DNA from 3 places in the Anaerosinus sp. genome. Region 3 is predicted to be linked to each of the others. Evidence: riboswitches for the same ligand, from Rfam matches in the RefSeq annotation. Region 3 holds a riboswitch; each other region holds the start of a gene.
The links. Region 3 has a riboswitch for S-adenosylmethionine ahead of metK (methionine adenosyltransferase). Riboswitches for the same ligand answer to the same signal wherever they lie in the genome.
Positions count from the first base shown of each region.

Region 1: it holds a riboswitch for S-adenosylmethionine, as region 3 does, so the genes downstream of both, metA (homoserine O-acetyltransferase MetA) here and metK (methionine adenosyltransferase) in region 3, are expected to answer to the same signal.
Region 2: it holds a riboswitch for S-adenosylmethionine, as region 3 does, so the genes downstream of both, ACWZFG_RS10145 (MetQ/NlpA family ABC transporter substrate-binding protein) here and metK (methionine adenosyltransferase) in region 3, are expected to answer to the same signal.

Region 1 is NZ_CBDNNH010000025.1:67,776-73,083, forward strand. It holds gene ACWZFG_RS12255 (DUF2157 domain-containing protein) at 124-1,425, opposite strand; gene trhA (PAQR family membrane homeostasis protein TrhA) at 1,812-2,456, shown strand; SAM riboswitch class I at 2,513-2,614, shown strand; gene metA (homoserine O-acetyltransferase MetA) at 2,690-3,628, shown strand; gene hydE ([FeFe] hydrogenase H-cluster radical SAM maturase HydE) at 3,672-4,688, shown strand; gene ACWZFG_RS12275 (FGGY family carbohydrate kinase) at 4,881-5,162, opposite strand.
Region 2 is NZ_CBDNNH010000018.1:406,149-411,456, forward strand. It holds gene ACWZFG_RS10135 (methionine ABC transporter permease) at 1-119, opposite strand, end outside; gene ACWZFG_RS10140 (methionine ABC transporter ATP-binding protein) at 88-1,146, opposite strand; gene ACWZFG_RS10145 (MetQ/NlpA family ABC transporter substrate-binding protein) at 1,170-1,994, opposite strand; SAM riboswitch class I at 2,081-2,183, opposite strand; gene ACWZFG_RS10150 (glycerate kinase) at 2,401-3,543, opposite strand; gene ACWZFG_RS10155 (D-alanyl-D-alanine carboxypeptidase family protein) at 3,560-4,717, opposite strand; gene ACWZFG_RS10160 (BglG family transcription antiterminator) at 5,242-5,308, shown strand, end outside.
Region 3 is NZ_CBDNNH010000012.1:43,857-49,164, forward strand. It holds gene def (peptide deformylase) at 1-43, opposite strand, end outside; gene priA (primosomal protein N') at 137-2,518, opposite strand; gene metK (methionine adenosyltransferase) at 2,575-3,765, opposite strand; SAM riboswitch class I at 3,826-3,928, opposite strand; gene coaBC (bifunctional phosphopantothenoylcysteine decarboxylase/phosphopantothenate--cysteine ligase CoaBC) at 3,972-5,177, opposite strand; gene rpoZ (DNA-directed RNA polymerase subunit omega) at 5,187-5,308, opposite strand, start outside.

The sequences.
Region 1 (5,308 bases), on a different contig from region 3:
TAAACCCTCTTCATTCTGTGTTTATACTCGTAGGACTATTATACTAGGGAAAAACACAAAAAGCAATGGATTTAGTGGTAAAAAACATAAAAACATGGATTTATATGGTTAATTACCATTGAATTATTTTGTTTTTGAGGAAAAAGATGTTTTACCTTCAATATTTTTCTTTTGTCTTATCATCTGGAAATTTATTAAAATAAATATGAACCCAATGATAATAAATGCGATGCCTCGATTCCAGAAACTAATTGTAGAATCAAAGAATTTTGCTGTTACTAGAAAACTAACTAAAAGCATACCCATATTTAATAGAGCAGAATTTGCTTGACGAAATCCTTTTTCCATTAATAAAAGTCCAATTGCCAACAAATAAATACTAGCTAAAGAAACCGAATAAATTTCTTGCATTGTAAATACTGCGAGAAGACAGGCAGTGATAATTATAATAGGTGAGGCTAAAAGAAGTTTTGTTAATAAATTGCTGCTGACTTGGAAGAGTTTATAACTAAATCCTAAAGATAATATGCTGAGGATTAGAATAATAGACCATACTGGATTTGTGAAATTTTGAGGAACGTTTTGCCAACATATTGAAAAAACAAGTGAATAGCAGGAAGTGATGAGCCCAAAAACACCAATGGTTGTTAATGGGCGGCGAGATACGGCTGTCTTTACTTCGAGGTGACTACCGATAACAAAAAGAAAGCAGAAAAACAAAGTTAAACATTGCATCATTAAATCGTTGAAATATTTTTCAAAGGTAAGAATAAATGCAGCTAATGAATTAATTACGATTAACCAAGCTAAAGGGGTTGAGGAAATGATCATATTTTTATCAAAGTGACGATAAATTGGAATAAGCAGTATGATAAATAACCAAACGCTGATCGCTTGGGGTGTACTGAAATTATCAATGAGCCAAATCATGTTGAGAATGCTATATAAAATAGCCGGTGAAACGGTTCTGGTTAGATATGCAAGTGGTAAAATTAAAAACATCCAGATGAGTAGTACTGTATCCAGGTGTAGTGCAATTTCATAATTTTGCCCAACGAGAGAGATTGAAGCGCCAATCATTAAAGATTGGAAGGCGGCTAATGATTCCTTATAGGTATTTGTTAGTTTATTGTAAACGATTCCGAGAAACATTGCGATTTGAGAAATGAATAACAGTCCTACTGCGATTGAAAGTCTAGATGCCCGAGTTAGGTTATCCCAATTATAGGCTAAAACAAGGAGCAACCCAAGCCCGATAAAGATAACGCCAATGAAAGTTACAATACGATTGAACTTATCGTCATTTTCCTCTTGTTCAATATCATAATGTTTAAGGATATTTTGCGCTGTATCTGATGAAATTATTTTTTTATCTATTAATATGGGAACTTGTGATTTTAGCCATTCATAATGCGACTGATTCATGAGTGATTACCTCCAATAGATATAGCTTAACAACTATTTTTTCGCTATTGTTTTTTAGTTTCCTTTAATTTTATGAAGGTAATGATTGTAATAGTAGCAAAAAAGCGTCTGGGTTCATAGTATACAGTAGCTAAGAGCTGCATTATCTTTCAAGGAGGCGTTTTATTATGGGCTTTAATGGCGGTGGAAATTGCTATTGGGTTTGGTTTATTATTATCGTTATAATATTGTTATGCTGCTGTTGTGGCGGCGGCTGGGGCTGCTAAAGAATAGAGAGCTAGCTCAAAAAGAAACAGTATTCGGCTTGGATTTCAAGCCGAATACTGTTTCAATTTTTTTATAAGGGAGGTATAATATATATCATAAATAAATTATTTGGAGGTAGCATGTTAAGAGCAAAATGTGAGGAGCTAATTAATGCCATTACGCATGGTGTTGGAGCTGTATTATCTGTAGCTGCTTTGATTGCAATGATTGTTGTTGCGGGTAACTATGGTGGTTTGTGGCACTTAGTAAGTGGTACGATTTATGGAGTATCTTTAATTTTATTGTATTTAGCATCTACTTTGTATCATAGTTTTACCAATGAGAAAAAGAAAGCTTTCTTTAAATTCCTTGATCACTCTGCAATCTATGTGCTAATTGCGGGAAATTATACACCCTTTGCATTAATTCCACTTCATGGGACTTTAGGTTGGATTGTTTTTGGACTTATGTGGGGACTAGCTGTGACAGGAATTATTTTTAAAGCTTTCTTTGTGAAACGCTTTAAAATCTTCTCGACGGTTTGTTACCTTTTAATGGGGTGGTTTGCTTTAATCATTATTCGCCCATTAATGGAAAGTGTACCGATTGAGACGATTTATTGGTTAGTTGCTGGTGGACTTGCTTACACTGCAGGTGCAGGCTTTTATCTGGCAAAACGAGTTCCTTATAATCATGCGATTTGGCATATGTTTGTTCTGGCTGGAAGTGCGATGCATTTTATCGCTGTTATTGGCTATGTTTTACCTTTATCAATTACAAGATAATATCATTGACGAGCGGTTTAGATTGTGGTAATATATTCATCAAAAATTAAATAAATTTCTTATCAAGAGAGGTTGAGGGACTGGCCCGATGAAACCCAGCAACCGGCACGTGGTGCAGTGGTGCTAATTCCAGCAGGAGAATTCCTGAAAGATGAGATTGTGTGGCAATAAAAGTCCCTTTCTCTGAGAAAGGGACTTGATTTTTTATACGAGAATAAAGGAGTGTTTTAGTTATGCCAATTAAGATTCCCAATAATTTACCGGCGACAAGTATTTTAGAAAAGGAAAATATTTTTGTGATGTATGATGATAGAGCGTACAGTCAGGATATTCGTCCATTAAAAATTTTAATTTTAAACTTAATGCCGATAAAATCTGTAACTGAAACACAATTATTACGGCTTTTAGGAAATTCTCCGCTTCAAGTAGAAGTTGATTTTATTTATACTGCAAGCTATACACCACAAAATACATCCCAAGAGCATTTGACGCAATTCTATGGGACTTTTGCTGATGTAAAGCATAAAAATTATGATGGTTTTATTATTACCGGCGCTCCGGTAGAACAAATGGACTTTGAGGAAGTTGACTATTGGGAAGAAGTCTGTGGGATTATGGAATGGAGTAAAACGCATGCATATTCGACATTTCATATTTGTTGGGGCTCACAGGCGGGATTATACTATCATTATGGAATTAAAAAGTATCCGGTAAGCCCCAAGGTGTTTGGCGTATATAAACATAAGAGAAATGTAGATTACGAGCCATTATTTAGAGGCTTTGATGATGAGTTTTATGTGCCTCATTCCAGGCATACTGAAGTTCGCAAAGAAGACATTGAAAAAATTCCGGAACTTACAATCCTTTCTGAGGCAGAAGGAGAAGCAGGAATTTATGCAGTGGCAAATCTGGAGAAACGGCAGTTTTTTATTACAGGTCATGCCGAATATGATCCAATGACGCTAAAAGCGGAATATGATCGCGATATTAAAGCTGGAATGGATATGCATATTCCATGCAATTATTATCCGAATAACGATCCGACGCAAGTGCCATTAGTAAAATGGCGCAGCGTAGCTAATCTATTGTTTGGAAACTGGTTAAATTATTATGTATATCAAGAAACACCATTTGACTTAACGAAACTTTTCTATAATAATGGAATTGGCTAATTATATTTAAATTGGCCAATGATGCAGTCATGGAGATGAAAACATGAATTTAATCGAAAAAGTGATGCAAAGCCAGCAGTTAAATAAAGCGGAAATAGTAGAGATTCTTTTAGGTGATTATAGCGGACTTGCAAATGCCGCAGATGCTGTACGGAAAAGGTACGTTGGCGATGAAGTGCATTTACGTGGTCTGATTGAGTTCTCTAACCACTGTAAGCAGAATTGCTGTTACTGTGGATTAAGATGTGCAAATAGAGAGGTAGATCGGTATCGATTATCTCCAGAAGAAATTGTTGCGGAAGCAAAATTGGCAAAGGAGTTAGGATATAGAACGATTGTAATGCAATCTGGTGAAGATGACAGCTTTTCAGTAGATAAAATGACAGCGATATTAAAGCAGATAAAAGCAATGGATGTAGCGATAACCCTTAGCATTGGCGAGAAAACTTATGAAGAATATAAAGCTTATAAAGAGGCTGGTGCTGATCGTTATTTACTTCGCATTGAGACGACAGATCAATCGTTATATCATAAATTGAATCCAGGAATGCGCTTTGAAAATCGTGTGCGTTGTTTGGAAGATTTGCAAAGGCTTGGGTATGAAGTTGGTTCAGGTTGTTTAATTGGATTGCCAGGACAAACGCTAGAATCCATCGCAGAGGATATTTTGTTTTTTAAAGAATTTCCTTTAGATATGGTTGGACTAGGGCCGTTCATACCAAATCCTGCAACGCCGCTGGCTGATTGTGAAAGTGGCAATTTGGAATTGAGTCTAAAAGTGATTGCACTCATTCGTTTGTTAATGCCAGACATTAATATTCCAGCAACGACAGCAATGGAAACATTGGATAAGACAGCAAGATTCCGCGCATTGCAAGGTGGTGCAAATGTCATCATGCCAAATGTTACCTCTTTATCATATAGAAAAAAATATCAGCTCTATCCAGGGAAAAGCGGCATAGATGATACACCGCAAAAGAGCAGAGCGGTAATTTGTGAAAAGGTGTTGGCTCTTGGTAGGAAAATTTCCGAAGGATATGGCTTTAGAAAAAATAAATAGAGGTGACTTAGTCACCTCTATTTATTTTAGCCCTTTGAAAAGAGACGAATTGCTTTTTCCCATTGATTACATAATGTTTGGCGATGATCTGATGATATTTTTGGTTCAAAACAACGGTCTAATTGCCATTGGCTTGAAAGCTGTTCTAATGAATCCCATAGCCAATTGCTAGACTGGCTAAATAAGCTGTACCTAAGCAGGTATTTTCAACGGAATTGGCAATTTCGATACCAAATTTTTCGAAAAACGTTCTATGATATTTAAGTTACGGCGATCTTGCCAATCGATTGCATTGCCGAAAGAAATTCCCGTGGTTTTGTTCCAGAAGATAATAGTATCACGTTGATTCGTAATTCCAATAGCACCAAAAGTTTTCGTGGTTGCCCCCATTCTTGTTAGAGTGGGGGAATCAAAAGATATAAATGATACTTTTGTTGGTGGATATGAGCTATCAACTCTAAACGTTAATCTCATATTAATAATTCAAGTAGAATATTGAATTTAGTTAACATAAAATTTAAATTCAAATAAAAAAGAAACCGTAGCCTAGTTTTTTACACTAAGAACAGTTCCTTTTTGTATTTATAAAAACAAAGTTACATTTTCTGTGGAAAAAATGT
Region 2 (5,308 bases), on a different contig from region 3:
GTAACGAGAATAACCCCTAACGGAATTCCAATCAATGCGGAAATAAGCGAGGATACACAGACCATGTACGTCGTTTCCCATAACCCTTTAGCTAATAGCATTATCATGTCCTGCGACATAGCCAATCACCTCAATTCCTAAGTTTCTTTCCTGTAAATAATTCAATGATTTTTGTATCTCTTCATCTTCACCTGTAATCTCAAGAACCAAAGTGCCATATGGTGTACTCTTGATATGATCAACATTTCCATAAATAATATTTGTATCTACGGCAAAGCGACGAATTAAGCTGGATATTACCGGTTCTTCCGCCGAATTTCCGATAAAGGATAAGCGAACTAATAAACTACTATTTGGAATTGGGATTTGCGATATCTTAGCATCTTTAAATGCCTCTGGAATATCACGACTGATAATGACACTGATAAACTCTTTCGTAATCGGTTGCTGTGGATTCGTAAATACATCCAGCACTGTCCCTTGCTCACAAATCACACCATTTTCTATCACAGCTACATTATCACAAATTTCTTTAATTACCTGCATTTCATGGGTAATTAAAACTACAGTTAATTGCAATTTTTGATTAATATCACGGATTAATTCCAAAATAGATTTCGTCGTTTGTGGATCAAGCGCAGAAGTTGCTTCATCGCATAAAAGCACCTTCGGATCACTTGCCAAAGCTCTCGCAATCCCTACTCTTTGCTTCTGACCACCACTTAGTTGCGCAGGATATTGATCTTTTTTATCTGCAAGTCCTACCAATTCTAACAAAGGTAAAACCTTTTTTGCTATCTCCGATTTTTTTGTTCCGATTAATGTTAATGGAAACGCTACATTTTCATAGACAGTAGCTGAAGAAAGCAGATTAAAATGCTGAAAAATCATGCCGATACTTTTTCTCGCTTTTCTAAGCTGACTATCTGACATCGCTGTCAAATCTTCGCCATCAACAATGACCTTTCCTTTTGTCGGACGTTCTAACATGTTAATACACCGAATTAATGTACTTTTTCCTGCACCGCTAAGTCCAATAACACCATAAATTTCCCCGCGCTTAATATGAAGATTAATGCCTTTTAATGCGTGAACTGGGCCCGATGCTCCATCATAAATCTTTTCTATATTCGATAGCTGAATCAACTTTTTTCACTCCTTTAATCTATTTACCAAGTTGCAATTCCCGAACCAGCAAAATGGTCATTGACAAATTGTTTTACTTCTTCTGAATGATAAGCCTTCACAAATTTTTGATAAGCTATATTCTCTTTATCCGCTGACCGAACGACTAAAATATTCGCATAGGGTGAAGCTGCATCTTCTAAAAACAATGCATCTTTCGTTGGTACTAACCCTGCGGAAACTGCATAATTCGTATTGATCACTGCAAGGCTGACATCACTTAACGATAATGGAATCTGCGCCGCTTCTAATTCCTTGACTACAAGATGTTTCGGATTTTCCACAATATCCGCTGCCGTCGCACTAAGTCCAGCATTTTCTTTTAACTTGATCAGACCCGCTTTTTCTAAAATGTTTAACGCTCTGCCACCGTTACTAGGATCATTAGGTATCGCGATTACACCATTTTCCGGAACTTGCTGAATCGCCGTCAAATTTTTGGAATATACCCCCATTGGGAACAAAATTGTTTTTGCCAAAGTTTCGATTTTGTAGCCACGGTCTTTCACCTGTGCATCAAGAAATGGCTGATGCTGATAACTATTCACATCAATCTCCCCTTGATTTAATGCGACGTTCGGTTGAATATAATCACTAAACTCAATAATTTCAATAGTTAAACCCTCTTTCGCCGCTACTTTTTGTACAACCTCCATAACCTCTGCATGAGGTCCAGGCGTTACCCCAACCTTTATTGATGTTTTTTCCGCCGAAGGATCTGCATTTTTATCGGAAGTACAACCCGAGATTAGCGTCATACTCAAAACTGCCACCATAGCCAAAATCAACCCTACCCACTTTTTTCTCATTTAAAATCCCCCCTAAAATTATTTCCAGTCAAACAAAAAGGCTCTTTTCCGTGAGGAAAAGAGCCTATCATTCATACACTACTTTTCTCTCATCTCCAGGAAATATACTCCTGCTGGATTTGGCACCACTGCATTTCTGCCGGTTGCCGGGTTTCATCGGGCCAGTCCCTCGACCTCTCTTGATAAGAGCTTCTCATTTAATTATGGTTTAGATAATATCACTAACAAATTCTCTTGTCAATAAAAAATCGTATACTTGTAACAATTACCGTTTAAAAATAAATTTTAATGCCTCTTTACTCGCCCTAAAACTTTATTATTGAAATATTTTACATCATCAATATATTTACTCATTATAAAACACTCAATTAAGTAATCTTTCTATCTACCGATTATTTTTCTATTTTCACTTTAATTCTCGCCCTATTTTTATCAATCTCGCCACTCGTTCAGCGGCAAGCGTGAGGAGCACTTCGGCATTTTTCATACAATCTTCTAACTGCATTGGTTGGTGTGGGATTGCTTGTACACCATCAATGCCGCCCTTAAAAATTTCTTCATACCCTTTGCCCAATGCGCCGGAGATACAGACAACAGGAATATGATACGCTTTCGCAATCTCAGCAATTCCAATTGGTGCCTTTCCACATAAGGTTTGCTTGTCTGTACGGCCTTCCCCCGTAATGACTAAATCAGCCTCTTTGATTTTTTCCGCAAAATTGAGCGTTTCCATAACAAGCGAAATTCCGCGTTTCATCCTTGCCCCAGTAAACCACAAAAGTCCTGCTCCAAGTCCTCCTGCCGCCCCCGCACCATCGCTATTCCGAAAATCTTTCCCCGTGACCCTTGTCATAATATCTGCATAATGGCCTAATGCGCAATCAAGATTTCGCACATCATCAGTTGTTGCACCTTTTTGCGGTCCATATACTGCTGATGCACCATTTTCACCACATAACGGATTTGCAACATCGCAAGCGACAACTACTTCCACCTGCTCGATTCTTCTATCGAATTTGCTTAAATCAACATTTGCCAAAGAAGTTAATGCTGCTCCACCAAACGCTATACTTTCTCCATTTTCGTCTAAGAATTTAGCCCCTAAAGCCTGTGCCATTCCTGAGCCGCCATCATTCGTCGCACTGCCGCCAATGGCAACAATAATCTTATGTAAATTTTTTTCAAGCGCCGCCCTCATCAATTGTCCCGTTCCGTAGGTCGTCGCTTTATTGATATCACATTTTGCCGCTTCAACCAATGTCAACCCTGAGGCCTCTGCCATTTCAATGATTGCGGTCTTGCCATCCCCTAAGATGCCCCATCTTGCCTCCACCGTTCCACCAATTGGCGACATAACTTTTGTTTTTTCAATGCTTCCGCCAGTCGCATAAACAAGCGTATCAAGCGTTCCCTCACCACCATCCGCAATCGGCATTTTTATGAAATCCGCAGCGGGAAAAATTCTCTTCATTCCACATTCTATCGCTTTGACCGCCGCAATCGCTGACAAACTCCCCTTAAACGAATCCGGTGCAATGATAATTTTCACATTTCCACCCCCTTATTTATTCCATAGCACTTCTTGCCCATTGAATTACATCATAAAAAAGCCCTGCTACCTTCGCAAAAATATTGAATCCTGCTTCAACATCTTCTTCAGCCAGCAAATCTATTTGCCTTACAACTTCTTCGCCATAAAGTACATTTATCTTTCCAACAGCTTGTCCCTTTCGCACAGGTGCCCTAACTGTCGGTACTTCAAGTTGCAATGCATAACGATTTCTATCACCGTTAGATACCGCAATCTTGATATCTTCATTAGGACTTGCTTTTACGCGATAAGAAATTCCATCATCTACACGCACAAAAGTGCTTGAGCCTTCTTTTGTCACCATTGTTTCCATTGTTACTTTTTCAAAGCCATAATCTAATAACGCCGCGGCCTCATACCAGCGATAATCCTGCGCGCAGTGCAAAACTACAGCAATAAGATTTACACCATCTCGCTCGGCAGAAGCAACAAGACACTCCCCTGCTGCCTCCGTATAGCCTGTTTTCATTCCATTAATCCCCTGATAATTTCCCAATAGTAAATTTGTATTTTCAAATAGAACGGGGGCTTGGTATTCTCGCCACGAAAAAGATTTATACTGCGTTTTGATAATCTCTCTAAACATAGGATTTTTATATGCATACGCTCCAATTCGTGCCAAATCATGTGCAGTTGTATAATGATTGGGATCTGGTAACCCGCAAGAATTTGCAAAATGCGTATGAAACGCCCCCAAGCGTTGTGCTTTTTCATTCATTAGCGCAGCGAAATTCTCAACTAAGCCAGAGATATGTTCCGCCACCGCAATGGATGCATCATTGCCGGATAACATCATAATGCCGTACAACGCATCTATCATCGGCAGTTGATCCCCAGTCGCTAATTGCATTGAAGAGCCTTCTGTCCCAGCAGCATTCTCGCTTACCATAATTACATCATTTAAATTACTTTTTTCTAATGCAAGAATCGTCGTCATAATTTTTGTCGTACTTGCCGGATACATTTTTTTCTCAGCATTTTTTTCATAAATAACTTTCCCCGTGTCTGCTTCTATTAAAATAACAGCCTGTGCTGTCAGCTTTTCAAGATCCGGCGACGCGAACCCAACCGATATTTTTATTAACATAAATAAACTTATAAGACATAGATATACGACTCTACGTAGAATCAACAATAATTCCTCCCCGAATGATACCATGACAATAGCACAAACCTTGATACAGATGGCATTTTAGCTCCCTCTGAATCTTCATCCCTAAATAAACCCTTATAGGTGCTTACGTATCATTTTATTCTTTTCTCCTTTTATTTAACCAAACACTGATAACATAGGTTTTAACTTTTTACGAATTTTTAAACAGGTGCATTTTACATTCAAATTCTTGAGCATTGTTCTCCTACTGTTAATTATGTTTTTTATTGGTCCATTTTTATACAGTTTCTTTAAGTTGCTCCATTACCTATCTAATGAAAGACTTTATATAAAAATTCATTATATCTTACTATTACACAGACTAAATTCTTATCCTCCTACTTTATTTTCATCAATAAATTGAAATCTTTAATTTTGTCCATAATAAATATGGACTTGTCATGATTTCTTTTGATTGAGTTTGACCGACTTTGAATGTATAATAAAATTAATCTTAAGATAAAGCCAACTCATACTATCGGATAAACAGAGGAGGCATTGTAATGAACAGCGCAAAGCTCAATCCGCGGATTAAGGAAATTCTTCTTCAATTAGCTAAAGCTGCAACTC
Region 3 (5,308 bases):
TTAATATACTATCTCCAGCTTTTTTTACTTCTAAAATAGCCACAATAAACTCTCCCTATTTTATATTAAATTCTCTTTAACTATAAAATTTTATCACACTAGACGAAAAAAATCCATGACATCATCAATCTGTCTGTTACAATGAATTCATTGGGTCAACATCAATTGTAATATCCTTCCTTTTATCTAATTCATTTTCACAAAGAAGTTGTTTTATTTTTCCCATTTCCCTACTTTTAATTAGAATATTCATTTTATAAATATCTTTTACCTTGACAACATTAGCACTAAAAGGCCCTATAATATTACATTTTACTGATTTCATCATTAAATGGAGCTTTCTAGCTAATATCTCAGCTTTTTTTATTAATATTTCTTCGACCATATCAAAAATTATAATTTTCAGCAATTGGTTGTAAGGAGGATAGTTTAAAATTTTTCGAAAGTTCATCTCTTCATGATAAAAACTTATAAAATCATGTTCTTTGGCATGCGTAATCGCATAATGGCATGGATTATACGTTTGCACAATAACATTTCCTTGATTTCCATGTCGCCCGGCTCGCCCAGAAGCTTGAGTTAAAAGCTGAAAGCCTCGTTCAGCTGCTCTAAAATCAGGAATATTAATTGTAGAATCAATACTTAAAATAGCTACCGCTGTTACATTTTTGAAATCATGTCCTTTTGCTACCATCTGGGTACCTAAAAGTATCTGATATTTTTCTTTTCGAAAATCATCCAGAATTTTTTCATATGCCATTTTTTTAGTTGTCGTATCTCTATCCATCCTTAGCACGCTTGCATTAGGAAATAGCCTGCATAATTCTTCCTCTAATTTTTGCGTGCCGGTTCCAAAGTATTTAATATATCTACTATAGCAATGCGGGCACTCTTGCGGTACTGTCTTCACCGAGTCACAATAATGACAACGTAAAATACCACTAAAGTGGTAAACCATTGGAACATCGCAATGATTACATTTTATAATATGACCACATTCTCTGCATAACACAAATGTAGAGTGCCCACGTCTATTTAATAAAATAATAATTTGTTCTTTATTTTCGAGAGTTTTCTTTATTAACGCATACAAATCATCTGATAGAATTGATCTTTTGCCTTTCGCTAATTCATTCCTCATATCCACTATATGAACACTAGGTAAATTGGAATTATTTGCCCTCTTAGGTAATGATAGCAACTTATATTCGCTACATTGAGCTTTATAATAGCTTTCAAGCGATGGCGTAGCACTACCTAATAATAAAATTGCATTTGAATAAAACGTTCTCATTTTTGCCACTTCACGTGTGTGGTAATAAGGTCGTTCTTCTTGCTTATATGAAACTTCATGTTCCTCATCAATAATAATGACACCAAGATCATCAAGAGGCACAAAAACTGCTGATCTAGCCCCAATAACTATACCAACTTCTTTATTATGCAACCTTTCAATCGCGTCATTACGTTCTTCAATAGATAATTTACTATGCATTACAACGATGTCATTTGAAAAATTTTCTTTAAATCTTTGAATCATTTGACTTGCTAAAGCAATTTCAGGGACTAAAATGATCGCCTGTTTATCTAACTTTCTAATTTTTTCTACAATATTAATATATACTTCTGTTTTACCACTACCAGTCACTCCATATAATAAAAATGTATCATGTTTTTTCTCGTATATTTTTGCAGTGACTTGTTCAATAGCATTTTCTTGTGACGGATTTAAAGATTTCTTTACCATTTGGAAGTGATAATCTTTGTAACTATCTCTTAACACTCGCTCATTTACAACGTGAATAAAGCCATCTTTCTCTAATGCATGAATTACCGAGGAAGAAAATTCCATTAATGTCTTTCGTGGAAGTTTTCTTTTTGTTAGCATTAGGTTTACTAAACGCAGTTGTGCTGGCTTATTTTTTAAATATATGCTCGGCTCTTTATCGCAAAATTCATTAATCATAACAAATTTTTCGAATTTTTCTTTCACTCTACTTCGGACTTTATATACTTTTTTAATTTTCCCCTCACTTAATAGTCGCTCTAGAACTTTTTCCATGTCATATGTAGGAAAATACTTTTTTAAGCAATTCATATTAAGCGGTCCATTTGCTTGCAAATATTTATAAATACAACAACAATTTATCCCATTTTCCTCTAATGCTATCGCCTCATAAAATAAATCCACGCTAATACTTTTCTTCCCAGGGATAAAAAGCCTCATACTTTCGCCTAGACTACATAAGTAATATGACGCTATCCATTTAGCTGTATCTATCATCTCTTGATTAAACCAAGCACTCTTGTCAATTACAGCAACCACTTCTTTTAATCCATCACAATTTTCAACAAAAGCGATTTCAACTACAAAACCCTCTAAATACTGATGTCCAAAAGGTACACAAACTCTCCAGCCAATATCAAGATAAGAAAATTGGTCGGGAACAATATAAGAATATCCTTTTGCAATCGTTTTTATTGGCATATTTATAAATATTTTTGCTACTTTATTCATCTTTTCACCATATTATCAAAATAGTAAAGGGACTCTTTTGAGTCCCTTTAGCATAATTAATTTAAAGCTTTTTTTAAAATCTCAACTTTGTCTAAGCGTTCCCAAGGTAAATCAACATCAGTACGTCCAAAATGACCATATGCCGCTGTTTTTGCATAAATCGGACGTCTCAAATCTAGCGTCTTAATAATTCCAGCTGGACGAAGATCAAAATTATCTTTTACTAACTGAACAATTTTAGTTTCCTCAATTTTAGCAGTCCCAAAAGTTTCAACCATAATTGAAACTGGTTTAGCAACACCAATCGCATAAGCAATTTGAATTTCACATTTATCAGCAAGTCCTGCAGCAACAATATTTTTCGCTACATATCGTGCTGCATAAGCTGCAGATCTATCAACTTTCGTAGGATCTTTCCCTGAAAAAGCTCCACCACCGTGACGAGCCATACCACCATAAGTATCAACAATAATTTTTCTTCCAGTTAAGCCCGCATCACCCTGTGGACCGCCAACAACAAAGCGCCCTGTAGGATTTATATAATACTTAGTTTCATCATCTAGTAATTCTGCTGGCACAATAGGTTTAATCACTTTTTCAATAAGATCTTTTTCAATTGTAGCTAAATCTACTTCTGGACCATGTTGAGTAGAAATAACAATCGTATCAATACGAACTGGCTTGCCATCAACATATTCTACTGTTACTTGAGTCTTTCCATCCGGTCTTAAATAATCAAGTTCACCATTTTTACGAACTTCCGTTAAACGTCGTGCTAATTTATGAGCAAGTGCAATCGGCAATGGCATAAATTCCGCAGTTTCATTTGTTGCATAACCAAACATCATACCTTGGTCTCCAGCACCAATTGCTTCAATAGCTTCATCCATAGTACCTTTTTTTGCCTCTAGCGCTTTATCAACCCCCATGGCAATATCTACAGATTGTTCATCTATGGAAGTTAAAATTCCACAGGTTTCAGAATCAAATCCATATTTTGCTCTTGTATAACCGATATTTTTAATCGTTTTTCTTACAATTTTAGGAATGTCAACATAACAATTTGTAGTAATTTCACCAACAACATGCACTTGCCCGGTAGTGATTAATGTTTCACATGCAACTCTTCCCATTGGATCTTGCGCTAATATTGCATCTAATACACTATCAGAAATTTGATCAGCAATTTTATCTGGATGTCCTTCTGTTACTGATTCTGACGTAAATAAAACACGTTTTTTAGTCAAATCTATTCCTCCTAATATAATATTTAAAATCAAAAAAAGCTCTCGAAAGAGAGCTTTTCACTCTCATCTTACAGACTATTCTGCAGGATTTGGCACCGTTTTGAATGATTCAATGGTTGCCGCAGCTTCATTGGGCCAGTCCCTCCACTACTCTTGATGAGCAAATATTTCATTTTAATTAATCATAATGTATCTTTTTAAAAAAATCAAGATACAATCTGATATTTTTTAATTATTTTATCTAAAATCAGACATGCTAGTTCATCTTTAGACATTTTATCAAGATTTTCAATTTTACCATCTTTATAAATAATTTTTGCAATATTTGTATCAATATTAAACCCTGCACCTGGTAATGAAACATCATTTGCTACAATCATATCTAGATTTTTCCGTTGGATTTTGTCTTTGGCATACTTAATCAAATCTTGAGTTTCAGCAGCAAAACCAACTAAAATTTGATTTTTTTCTTTTAATTGCCCCAATTCTTGAAGTATATCTGGATTCTTTTCCAACTGTAAAATTAACTTTTCTTCATTTTTCTTTATTTTATTTTCTTCCACAGTGCGTGGTCGATAATCAGCTACCGCAGCAGCTTTAATGATAATATCTGCATCTTTATATTCCTTTAATACCATTTCTCGCATTTCTAATGCATTTTCTATTTTTATTAATGTTACACCCTCTGGTTCTGGTAAATAGCTTGGTCCAGAAACTAAAACAACGCTAGCTCCTAATAAAGCCGCTTGCTTTGCAATAGCATACCCCATTTTTCCACTCGAACGATTGCCGATATACCTGACTGGATCAATTGCTTCAATTGTCCCAGCTGCTGTTACTAACACTTTTTTGTTTATTAAAGCTTGGGTAGAAATAAAATGTTGTTTTATTTCTTCAACAATATCTTCTGGATCTGCCAATCTTCCAATTCCACTAATACCGCAAGCTAAATGACCTGATTCAGGCTTAATAAATTTATACCCGTAGGTTTCTAAAACTTTTATATTATCTTGTAATATTTTATTTTCATACATATTGGCATTCATTGCTAGTGCAAATATAACTGGAGCTTTCGTTGCCATGATTAAAGTAGTTAACATATCATCTGCAATACCATTTTTTACTTTGCCAACAATATTGGCAGTTGCCGGAACAATCAATACTAAATCAGCTAAATTAGCTAATGCAATATGCTCAACATTCCACACTGGGACATCATTCCACATACTCGTATTAACCGGATTTCCACTGATTTCACGAAAAGTCAAAGGCGTTACAAAATTTTGTGCTGCTTTTGTCATAACAACATGGACGTTTGCACCATTTTTTCTTAAACGGCTGACGATTTCAACAGCTTTATATGCAGCAATTCCTCCAGTAACGCCAACAATAATATTCTTGTTTTGTAGCATATGAAATACCTACTTTATGCCAGATTTAGTTCTTTTGTACGATATTTGATTATCATAGATTTCTTCTAAAGCATTTGTTACTTTTTTCGTTGATTTTGTATGAACAGTTAAGGTATCACCGTCCATAAGCT